One region of the Oceanimonas sp. GK1 genome, then DNA from elsewhere that is predicted to be linked to it. Evidence: predicted binding sites of a transcription regulator. Region 1 holds the regulator's gene; the other holds the start of a gene.
What was found. The regulator LexA, encoded in region 1, represses DNA repair genes until DNA is damaged. The targets are predictions, from matches to a motif close to ANCTGTNTNNNNANACAGNT.
Positions count from the first base shown of each region.

Region 2: hutI (imidazolonepropionase) is a predicted target of LexA. The motif match lies at 1,839-1,858, and genes of this name have one in related genera.

Region 1 is NC_016745.1:703,254-707,668, reverse strand. It holds gene ctaD (cytochrome c oxidase subunit I) at 1-414, opposite strand, end outside; gene coxB (cytochrome c oxidase subunit II) at 433-1,554, opposite strand; gene lexA (transcriptional repressor LexA) at 1,792-2,406, opposite strand; gene ubiA (4-hydroxybenzoate octaprenyltransferase) at 2,574-3,446, opposite strand; gene GU3_RS03360 (chorismate lyase) at 3,443-4,021, opposite strand; gene GU3_RS03355 (flagellar basal body-associated FliL family protein) at 4,158-4,415, shown strand, end outside.
Region 2 is NC_016745.1:1,112,084-1,116,498, reverse strand. It holds gene hutU (urocanate hydratase) at 1-451, opposite strand, end outside; gene hutI (imidazolonepropionase) at 496-1,701, opposite strand; gene GU3_RS05315 (YaeQ family protein) at 1,955-2,491, shown strand; gene hutC (histidine utilization repressor) at 2,563-3,270, opposite strand; gene GU3_RS05305 (MarR family winged helix-turn-helix transcriptional regulator) at 3,440-3,913, shown strand; gene GU3_RS05300 (YjaG family protein) at 3,942-4,415, opposite strand, start outside.

The sequences.
Region 1 (4,415 bases):
GAGCACAAACAGCGAGCTCAGCATCAGCACAAAGGCAAAGGGCAGTATCCAGAAACTCCAGTTGTTCATGCGCGGCAGCGCCATGTCGGGGGCGCCGATCATCATGGGGATCATCCAGTTGGCCAGCCCCACAAAGGCCGGCATCACGGCGCCGAACACCATGATCAGGCCGTGCATGGTGGTCATCTGGTTGAAGAAATTGGGCTCCACCAGTTGCAGCCCGGGCTGAAACAGTTCCGCCCGAATCACCATGGCCATGGCGCCGCCCAGCAGGAACATGGTCAGGCTGAACAGCAGATACAGGGTGCCGATGTCCTTGTGGTTGGTGGTAAACAGCCAGCGGCCAATGCCCCTGGCAGGGCCGTGGTGATGATCTTCCACCAGGTGAATGTCCGCGGTCTCCGTGCGATCCATCTGTGCCATCACAGCCCCCTATTGTCCCTGTCTGGCCTGGTGAATGTCCCTGGGTTGCACCAGGTCCCCGGTATCGTTGCCCCAGGCATTGCGTTCATAGGTGATCACCGCCGCCAGCTCCTTGAGCGCCAGCTGCTTGTCAAAGCTCTGCATGGCGGTGCCCGCCTTGCCGTGCAACACGATATCGATATGGGCCGCCCTGTCGTTCAGCACCATTTCGCTGCCCTTGAGCCCCGGAAAGGCGCCGGGAATGCCTTCGCCACTGGCTTGGTGACAGGCGGCACAGGCCCGTTGATACACCTGCTCACCCAGGCTCATCAGCTCGTCCATGCTCATGTCCATGGCCAACAGTTCCTGCTCGGCGGCTTTGGCGGCGGTCTGCTCGGCCTTGATCTGCGCCAGCCAGCCGTCAAACTCCTCGGGGGTACGGGCATCCACCACGATGGGCATAAAGCCATGATCCTTGCCGCACAGCTCGGCGCACTGGCCGCGATACAGGCCGGGCTGATCAATGCGGGTCCAGGCCTCGTTAATAAAGCCGGGGATGGCATCCTTTTTCACCGCAAAGGCCGGCACCCACCAGGAGTGAATGACGTCGTCGGAGGTGATCAGAAAACGCACCTTGCGATCCGTGGGCAGCACCAGGGGATAATCCACTTCCAGCAGGTAGTTTTCGCCCTTGCCCACCTGGCCGCTGATTTGTTGCGGCAGGGTGGCCAGCAGGCTGTAAAACTCCACCTCTTCGTCAAAATAGCGGTAATGCCATTTCCACTGGGAGCCGGTGATCTGTACAGTCAGATCCGACTCGGAGGCATCTTCCATCGCCACCAGGGTGTTGGTGGCGGGAATGGCCATGGCAATCAGGATCAGAAAGGGAACCAGGGTCCAGAGAATTTCAACTTTGGTGCTTTCGTGAAACTGGGCCGCCCGGGCCCCCTTGGACTTGCGGTGGTGAATAATGGCCCAGAACATGACCCCGAATACCAGCAGGCCGATCACCGCACAGATGGTGAGAATGGTCATGTGCAGGCCATACACCTTCTGGCTGATTTCGGTGACCCCTTCGGTCATGTTGAGGCGGGTTTGCGCCCCCACGGGCAGGGTTGTCAGCAAGGACAACAGCAGCAAAATCGGCTTCACGTGCACCCCCATCGTTTCGTCCTGTAAACCGGAGCACTTGAATTGGGCATCGGTATCAGCCGAACGACCGCATCCCTTCCATTCGGCTGACTCTAAGTAAAGCAGCAGTTAAGGAAATGTAAAATATAAAGAAATGGGGACTGGGGACTGGGGACTGGGGACTGGGGACTGGGGACTGGGGACTGGGGACTGGCAGGCCAGCCTGAAGGGGCCGGCCTGCCAGAACAAGGGGTTCTTTCAGAAATCGCCGTTACGGATGACGCCCACGGCCAGGCCTTCAATAATCAGCTCCTGGGTGCGCAGATCCACCTCGATGGGCGACAATTCCTCGTTCTCGGGAAGCAAGCTGACCTTGCTGCCCTTGCGTTGAAAGCGTTTGACGGTCACTTCGTCGTCGAGCCGCGCCACCACCACCTGGCCGTTGCGGGCCTCCTGGGTCTTGTGCACCGCCAGCAGGTCGCCGTCCATGATGCCGATATTCTTCATGCTCATGCCCTGTACCCGCAGCAGAAAGTCCGCCGAGGGGTGAAACAGGCCGGGATCGAGACGGTAATGGCTTTCAATGTGCTGCTGGGCCAGTATCGGCTCACCGGCGGCCACTCTGCCCACCAGCGGCAGGCCCTGCTCTTCTTCCGCTTCCTCGCCGGCCAGGCGAATGCCCCGGGAGGTGCCGGGCATGATTTCAATCACGCCCTTTTTGGCCAGCGCCTTGAGGTGCTCTTCCGCCGCATTGGCGGATTTGAAACCCAGCACCTTGGCAATTTCCACCCGGGTGGGGGGCATGCCGGTTTGCTGAATGTGTTCCTTGATGATGTCCAGCACCTGAGACTGGCGGGGAGTAAGGGCCTTCATGATGAAACCTGTCTGTTTATACAGTTAACTGTCAGTATATCCAGTAATGAGTCCAGAGCAAGCCCCAAAGCCTCACCCCGTCTGCAGACATAGTGAAGGTTGAATAAAGGGGCAACTTCCCGACACGCTGCAAGTACCTCCCTGTTCAGGCTCACCTATCCGCCTGGTTACCACAGCGCCAGCACCAGGCCGGCGAAAACCGCCATGCCGGCGTAGTTGTTGTTGAGAAAGGCACGAAAACAGGGCATGCGCTCCCGATCGCGGATCAGCCGCTGCTGATACACAAACAGCCCGGCGGCCGCCAGCAGGCCCCAGTAAAAGGGCGCGGCCAGTTCAAATACCCGGCCCGCGGCCACCAGCAGCAGCAGGGTAACCAGCTGCAGCAGGCCGACGATCAGCTTGTCGCGCCGGCCAAACAGAATGGCGGTGGACTTCACTCCTATCTTGAGGTCGTCGTCCCTGTCCACCATGGCATACATGGTGTCATAGGCCACGGTCCAGGTCAGGTTGGCGCCAAACAGCAGCCAGAGCCCGGCGGGCAGGCTGTTGGCCTGGGCGGCAAAGGCCATGGGAATGGCCCAGGAGAAGGCGATGCCCAGAAACAGCTGGGGCAGATGCGTAAAGCGCTTCATAAAGGGGTAAAGCGCCGCCCAGAACAGGCCGGCAAAGGCCAGGCCAATGGTGAGTGCGTTGGTGGTCAGCACCAGTAAAAAGGAAAGGCCCACCAGCAGGGCAAAAAAGCTCAGCGCCTGACGCTCGGTGAGCTCACCCGCCGGCAACGGCCGAGCATGGGTGCGCTTGACGTGACCGTCGATATGGCGATCGGCATAGTCGTTGATCACGCAGCCGGCGGAGCGCATGGAAAACACCCCGGCCACAAACACCACCAGCAGCCAGGGAGAGGGCAACCCACCGGCGGCAATCCACAGTGCCCACAAGGTAGGCCACAGCAGCAGCAGGGTGCCAATGGGCTTGTCGAGCCGGGCCAGGGCCAGATAGGCGCGCCAGCGCGGGCGGGAAGGAGAGGTCAGCGTGGTCATGATACGGTTTCCTGATAGGGAGCCGAGGCCGGCAGAAAGAGTTCGGTCACCAGCACCCGGGCCAGGCCGGTGCTGAGGGCGGAGCGGCGGGCCCAGGGGCCGGTGGCGGGCGCAGCAGTCGTCAATCCGGCTCGTGCCGCCAGACGGTGATAGGCCCTGGAGTCGAGCCGCGCCAGCTCAAACGGCGTACGTTGCAGATCCGGCGCTTCGAACATCAGCTCACCCAGCGCCCGGGAGCCCAGCCCGCCCAGCGCCGGCAGCGCCGCCTGAGTGGCAGAAGAATACAGCGAGGTGGCATACACCCAGGGCACGCCGTCACACAGCAGCAGTACCTCCCGGCAATAGCCCTGTTCGGTATGGAGCAGGGCCGCCTGATCCGGCGTGAGCGGGCGCAGCACCGCCTCCGCCAGCACACGCACACAAAAATCGTTGCTGTGACGACGCAGCCGCTGGGTCAGCGAACCCGGTTCATACAACCAGTCGCACAACAGGGGCGACGCCGGCGCTGAATGTCCCCATGGCCAGTCACTGTCGAGGCTGGGCGTCATGGTTGTGGGGTGAAATGACAAAGACATAACAAGGTATTGGGTCCTGCTTCGGCGGCAACACCAGCACCGCTTTTTCGGGCCATGATACAGAAAACGGCCGATGGACTTGACCGGACCGACAAATATTTAAACAATGCCCGCTCTCACTTTGTCGGAGACTCATATGTTTCGGTTACTTGCCTTCTGCCTGCTGCTGGCGGCCTCGGGCCCGCTCAGCGCACAGGAAGAGGCGGCGGAGCCCGCCGGGCCCATATATTACACCATGACGCCGGACATTATTACCAACTACCAGCATTCCGGACAAAACCTCGGCTATGTGCGGGTGGCGGTGGATCTGATGCTGGAACGGCCGGAGCAGCTGCCGCTGGTGGAAAACAATATGCCGTTGCTGCGGGATGCGCTCAACGACCTGCTGGCGGAA
Region 2 (4,415 bases), 410 kb from region 1:
CTTGAGAGCCGATGTAGATCCAGGATCCGGCGGTCATCTGGCCGTACATCATCAGGCCCTTTTTATCGAGCTCGTTGAAGTGCTCCCAGTTGGCCCAGTGGGGCACCAGGTTGGAGTTGGCCAGCAGCACCCGGGGGGCGTCGGCGTGGGTCTTGAACACGCCCACCGGCTTGCCGGACTGGATCAGCAGGGTTTCGTCATCTTCCAGACGGGTCAGCACCTCGGCAATGCGGTCAAAGCAGGGCCAGTTGCGGGCGGCACGACCGATGCCGCCGTACACCACCAGATCCTCGGGGCGCTCGGCCACGTCCGGGTGCAGGTTGTTGTGCAGCATGCGGTAGGCGGCTTCGGTGAGCCAGCTCTTGCAGATTTTGTTGACGCCGGTGGGCGCCTTGATGACGCGGCTGGGATCGTGGCGCTGGTCTTGCAGTGACGGGGTTTGCTGAGTCATGGAAAATTCCCTCTTCAGTGTCGTAATCAACAGGTTGTTTCAATTCAGTGGATGTTGCCGGCAAACACGCGCCGGGCCAGGGTGGGCAGCCCCACGCTGTAGGCCAGCTCCGCCGGGTTGCTGGTGTTCCACAGGCACAGATCCGCGCGCAGGCCGGAGGCAATGCGCCCAGTCAGTTGGTGCAGTCCGAGCGCCCGGGCGCCGTGGGCGGTGACGCCGCTCAGGGCTTCCAGCGGCGTCAGCCGGAACAGGGTGCAGGCCATGTTCAGCATCAGCCGCAGGCTGAAAATCGGTGAGGTGCCGGGGTTGGCGTCGGTGGCCAGGGCCATGGGCACGCCGTAACGGCGCAGCAGTTCAATGGGCGGCACTTTGGTTTCGCGCAGCATGTAAAAGGCGCCGGGCAGCAGGGTGGCGACGGTGCCGGCCTCGGCCAGGGCCTTCACCCCGGCTTCGTCCAGATATTCGATATGATCCACCGACAGCGCCCCGGCGTGAGCCGCGGCGGCGCTGCCGCCGAGATTGGAAAGCTGCTCGGTATGGCCCTTAATGGCCAGACCATGGGCCTTGGCGGCGGCATAGACTCGCTGGCACTGGGCCACGGAAAAACCGATACCCTCGCAGAACACGTCTACCGCATCCGCCAGGCCTTCGGCGGCGGCCGCCGGTATCATGCGATTGCACACCAGCTCGATATAGCCGTCGGCATCGTCTTTATATTCCGGCGGCAAAGCATGGGCCCCCAGCAAAGTGGTGACCACCCGTACCGGCCGCTCACACCCAAGTCGGCGGGCCACCCGCAGCATTTTCAGCTCGTCTTCCACGGTCAGGCCGTAGCCGGACTTTATCTCCACCGTGGTCACGCCCTCACTCATCAGTGCCTCAAGACGTGGCAGGGCACTGGCGAACAGTTCGTCCTCGCTGGCCGCGCGGGTGGCGCGCACCGTGCTGAGAATGCCGCCGCCGGCGCGGGCGATGGCTTCATAGCTTTGGCCTTCGAGCCGGGCCTCGAATTCGCCGGCCCGGCTGCCGCCAAAGACCAGGTGAGTGTGGCAGTCCACCAGCCCCGGGGTCAGCAGCCGACCTTCGGCGTCGAACACCTCACCGGCCTCACGCTCGCGGGCCGGCAGCTCACTCATGGGACACACCCGCTCGATCAGGCCGTTTTTCACCGCCACCGCCATGGGCTCGGCGGCGGTATTCAAACCGTCGAACAGGGTGACGTTGATCCAGAGACGATCCGGTGCTGACATAACGGGCTCCTTGCTGCACTATTTGTATATACATTTAAAAGAACAATGCCCGCCTTGGCAACCAAAAAATCAGACAAAGTAGGAATAAAGGATCCGGATCACACAATTATTTTACATATGAGAAAGGCGAACATGGCATTTGTATATACATAAAGCTGAGTAGCGTGCCGAAAAGTCCGTGGTCGAGTACGGCGCAGACTGGCCCGGTGCGCCGCTTGCCGCTACTATGTCCGCTTTTACACGGAATCCGTTCATGGCTCTGACCGCCACCCTGCGCAAGGTGCGCATCAATATCAGCGATCTGACCCGCCACTATTACCAGGCCCACAGCCTGACCGTGGCCCAGCATCCTTCCGAAACCGACATTCGCCTGATGGTGCGGCTGCTGGCCTTTATGCGCCACGCCGACGAGGATCTGAGCTTTACCAAGGGGCTGAGCACCGACGACGAGCCGGAGCTGTGGCAAAAGGCCCCCGACGGCCGCATTGTACTGTGGGTGGAGCTGGGTGAGCCCAGCGTCAAGCGCATCAAGCAGGCCCTGTCCCGGGCCGAGCAAGTGGTGGTGTACAGCTATGGCGGCCGCAGCGCCGAGGAATGGTGGAACAAGCACAAGGTGGAGCTGGGCCAGCTGCCCCGGCTGGAAATTTTTCATCTGGCCGAGCCCCAGCCGGCGCAACTGGGGGAGCTGTGCCAGCGCAGCATGGACCTGTTTGCCACCCTGCAGGAAGAGGAAATTCAGCTTACCGACGGCAGCCACAGCCTGGATCTGCAACTGACCCGCTGGCGGTAAAACCGGGGAATGGGGACTTGGGATCAGGCGACTGATGCATTTTCCGGTCCCCAGTCCCTGATCCCCGCTCCCTACAACTTCAGGGTGGAACGCAACTTGTAGCGGTTGCCCGGGTGCCAGAGGCGGGCGAAGCTCACCAGCTGGTTCAGCGACCAGGTGCGGCGGGTCACCAGCAGGCAGGGCTGCTCCGAGGGGATCTGCAGCCAGTCACTGATGTTGGCTGGCGCCAGCCGGGCCTCGACAATGTGCTCCATGTCCGACAGCGGACACTGCGCCATCAGGTAAGCGTTGGGGGTCTGGCGGCTGAAGTCACACTGCAGATACCCCGGCGCCAGCTGCGGATTGACAAAACGCTCTTCCACCTGAATAGGCACGCCGTTTTCCAGGTGCACCAGCACCGAATGAAACACTTTTGCGTTGAGCCGCATGCCCATCTGCAAGGCCACTTCCTCATCGGCGCGCCGACTCTCCAGCACCAGCACGTTGTTGGCGTAATCATGACCCCGGCTTCGCACCTCATCGGCGATGTTGTTGATGTCGGCCAGGGGGGATTCCGCCTTGGGCTCGGTGACAAAGGTCCCCAGCCCGGCCCGGCGCACCAGATAGCCTTCCTGCACCAGGTCGCGAATGGCCTTGTGGGCGGTCATGCGGCTTACACCAAACTGCCCGGCCAGCTCCTGCTCGGGGGGAATTTGCTGGTGCAACGGGTACGCCCCCGACTCGATGCGGGCCAGAATATGCTGCTTGATCTGCTGATAAAGGGGAATCGACTGGGTCACGGGGCCTCCTGCTGTGAATACCAATTGTACATACAATTGCCCCCGAGTCACCAGGCACCGACCACCACACCGCACAACGGACTCTGGCGGGACTTTCAACCCCGCCGGATTTGCGTTATGGTGCGCGCAATTTCAGCCAGCCCCCGTTAACCAGAGATACAGGTAGCTTGTGGAAAAACATGAAGAGGTACTGGTGGCCCTGCGCCAGATCATCCGCGCCATCGATCTCCATTCCCGCCAGCTCAGCAAGGCGTCCGGCCTCACCGGCCCGCAACTGCTGCTGATGCAGGCCATCAGCGAGCATGGCGACATCACCATGCGCAAGCTGGCCCAGGCGACCAACATGAGCCAGGCCACGGCCACCACCATTATCGACCGACTGGAGCAAAAACAACTGGTGCGCCGGGAGCGCAGCCAGACCGACAAGCGCAAGGTGCATGCGGTGCTGACCGAAGACGGGGTGGCCAAGCTGAAAACCGCGCCCCGCCCGTTGCAGGAAAGCTTTATTCAGCGTTTTCAGTCGCTGGAAGAGTGGGAACAAAACCTGCTGCTGTCGTCGCTGCAGCGCATCTCATCCATGATGAACGCCCACGATCTGGACGTGGCGCCCATGCTACAGGTGGGCAGCCTGCTGCACGAATAAGCCGCGGCCAGGCCGCGGTTCGCCGGCGCTACTCCAGCCCGATGCCGATATTGGATACCCCGCCCTGAGCGGCGAACTCCCGCACCGCCAGGATGGCGTCGGCTTCCCGGGGCTGGGCCACCCGCTCCAGCAAGGCCACCTGGAATTCCATTTCAGCCTCCATCAGCTCCTGTTCGTAGAGCTCTTCTTCGTCCAGCTCCCGCTCCGCCATCAGCTCGGCAAAGCCGGCCACCGTGCCCAGCGAGGCGCTGCTGGCCTCTTCCGCCTCTTCGCCGATGCGGCAGATCACCGAGTTGTAGGCCGCGCCCAGGGCAACACAGGCATCCAGGGCCGGCCAGGCGCCGTAGGATTCAAATTTGTTCGGATCCGGAATAAAATTCTCGAACGACTCCAACTCGGCCGACAGATCCGCCCGCGATCCCTTGACCGTCAGGTAAGTCCAGAGCACGTCCAGGCAATGACGAAAGCGATCCCCGTCGCCAAACCCGGCGGTCTCGGCAAA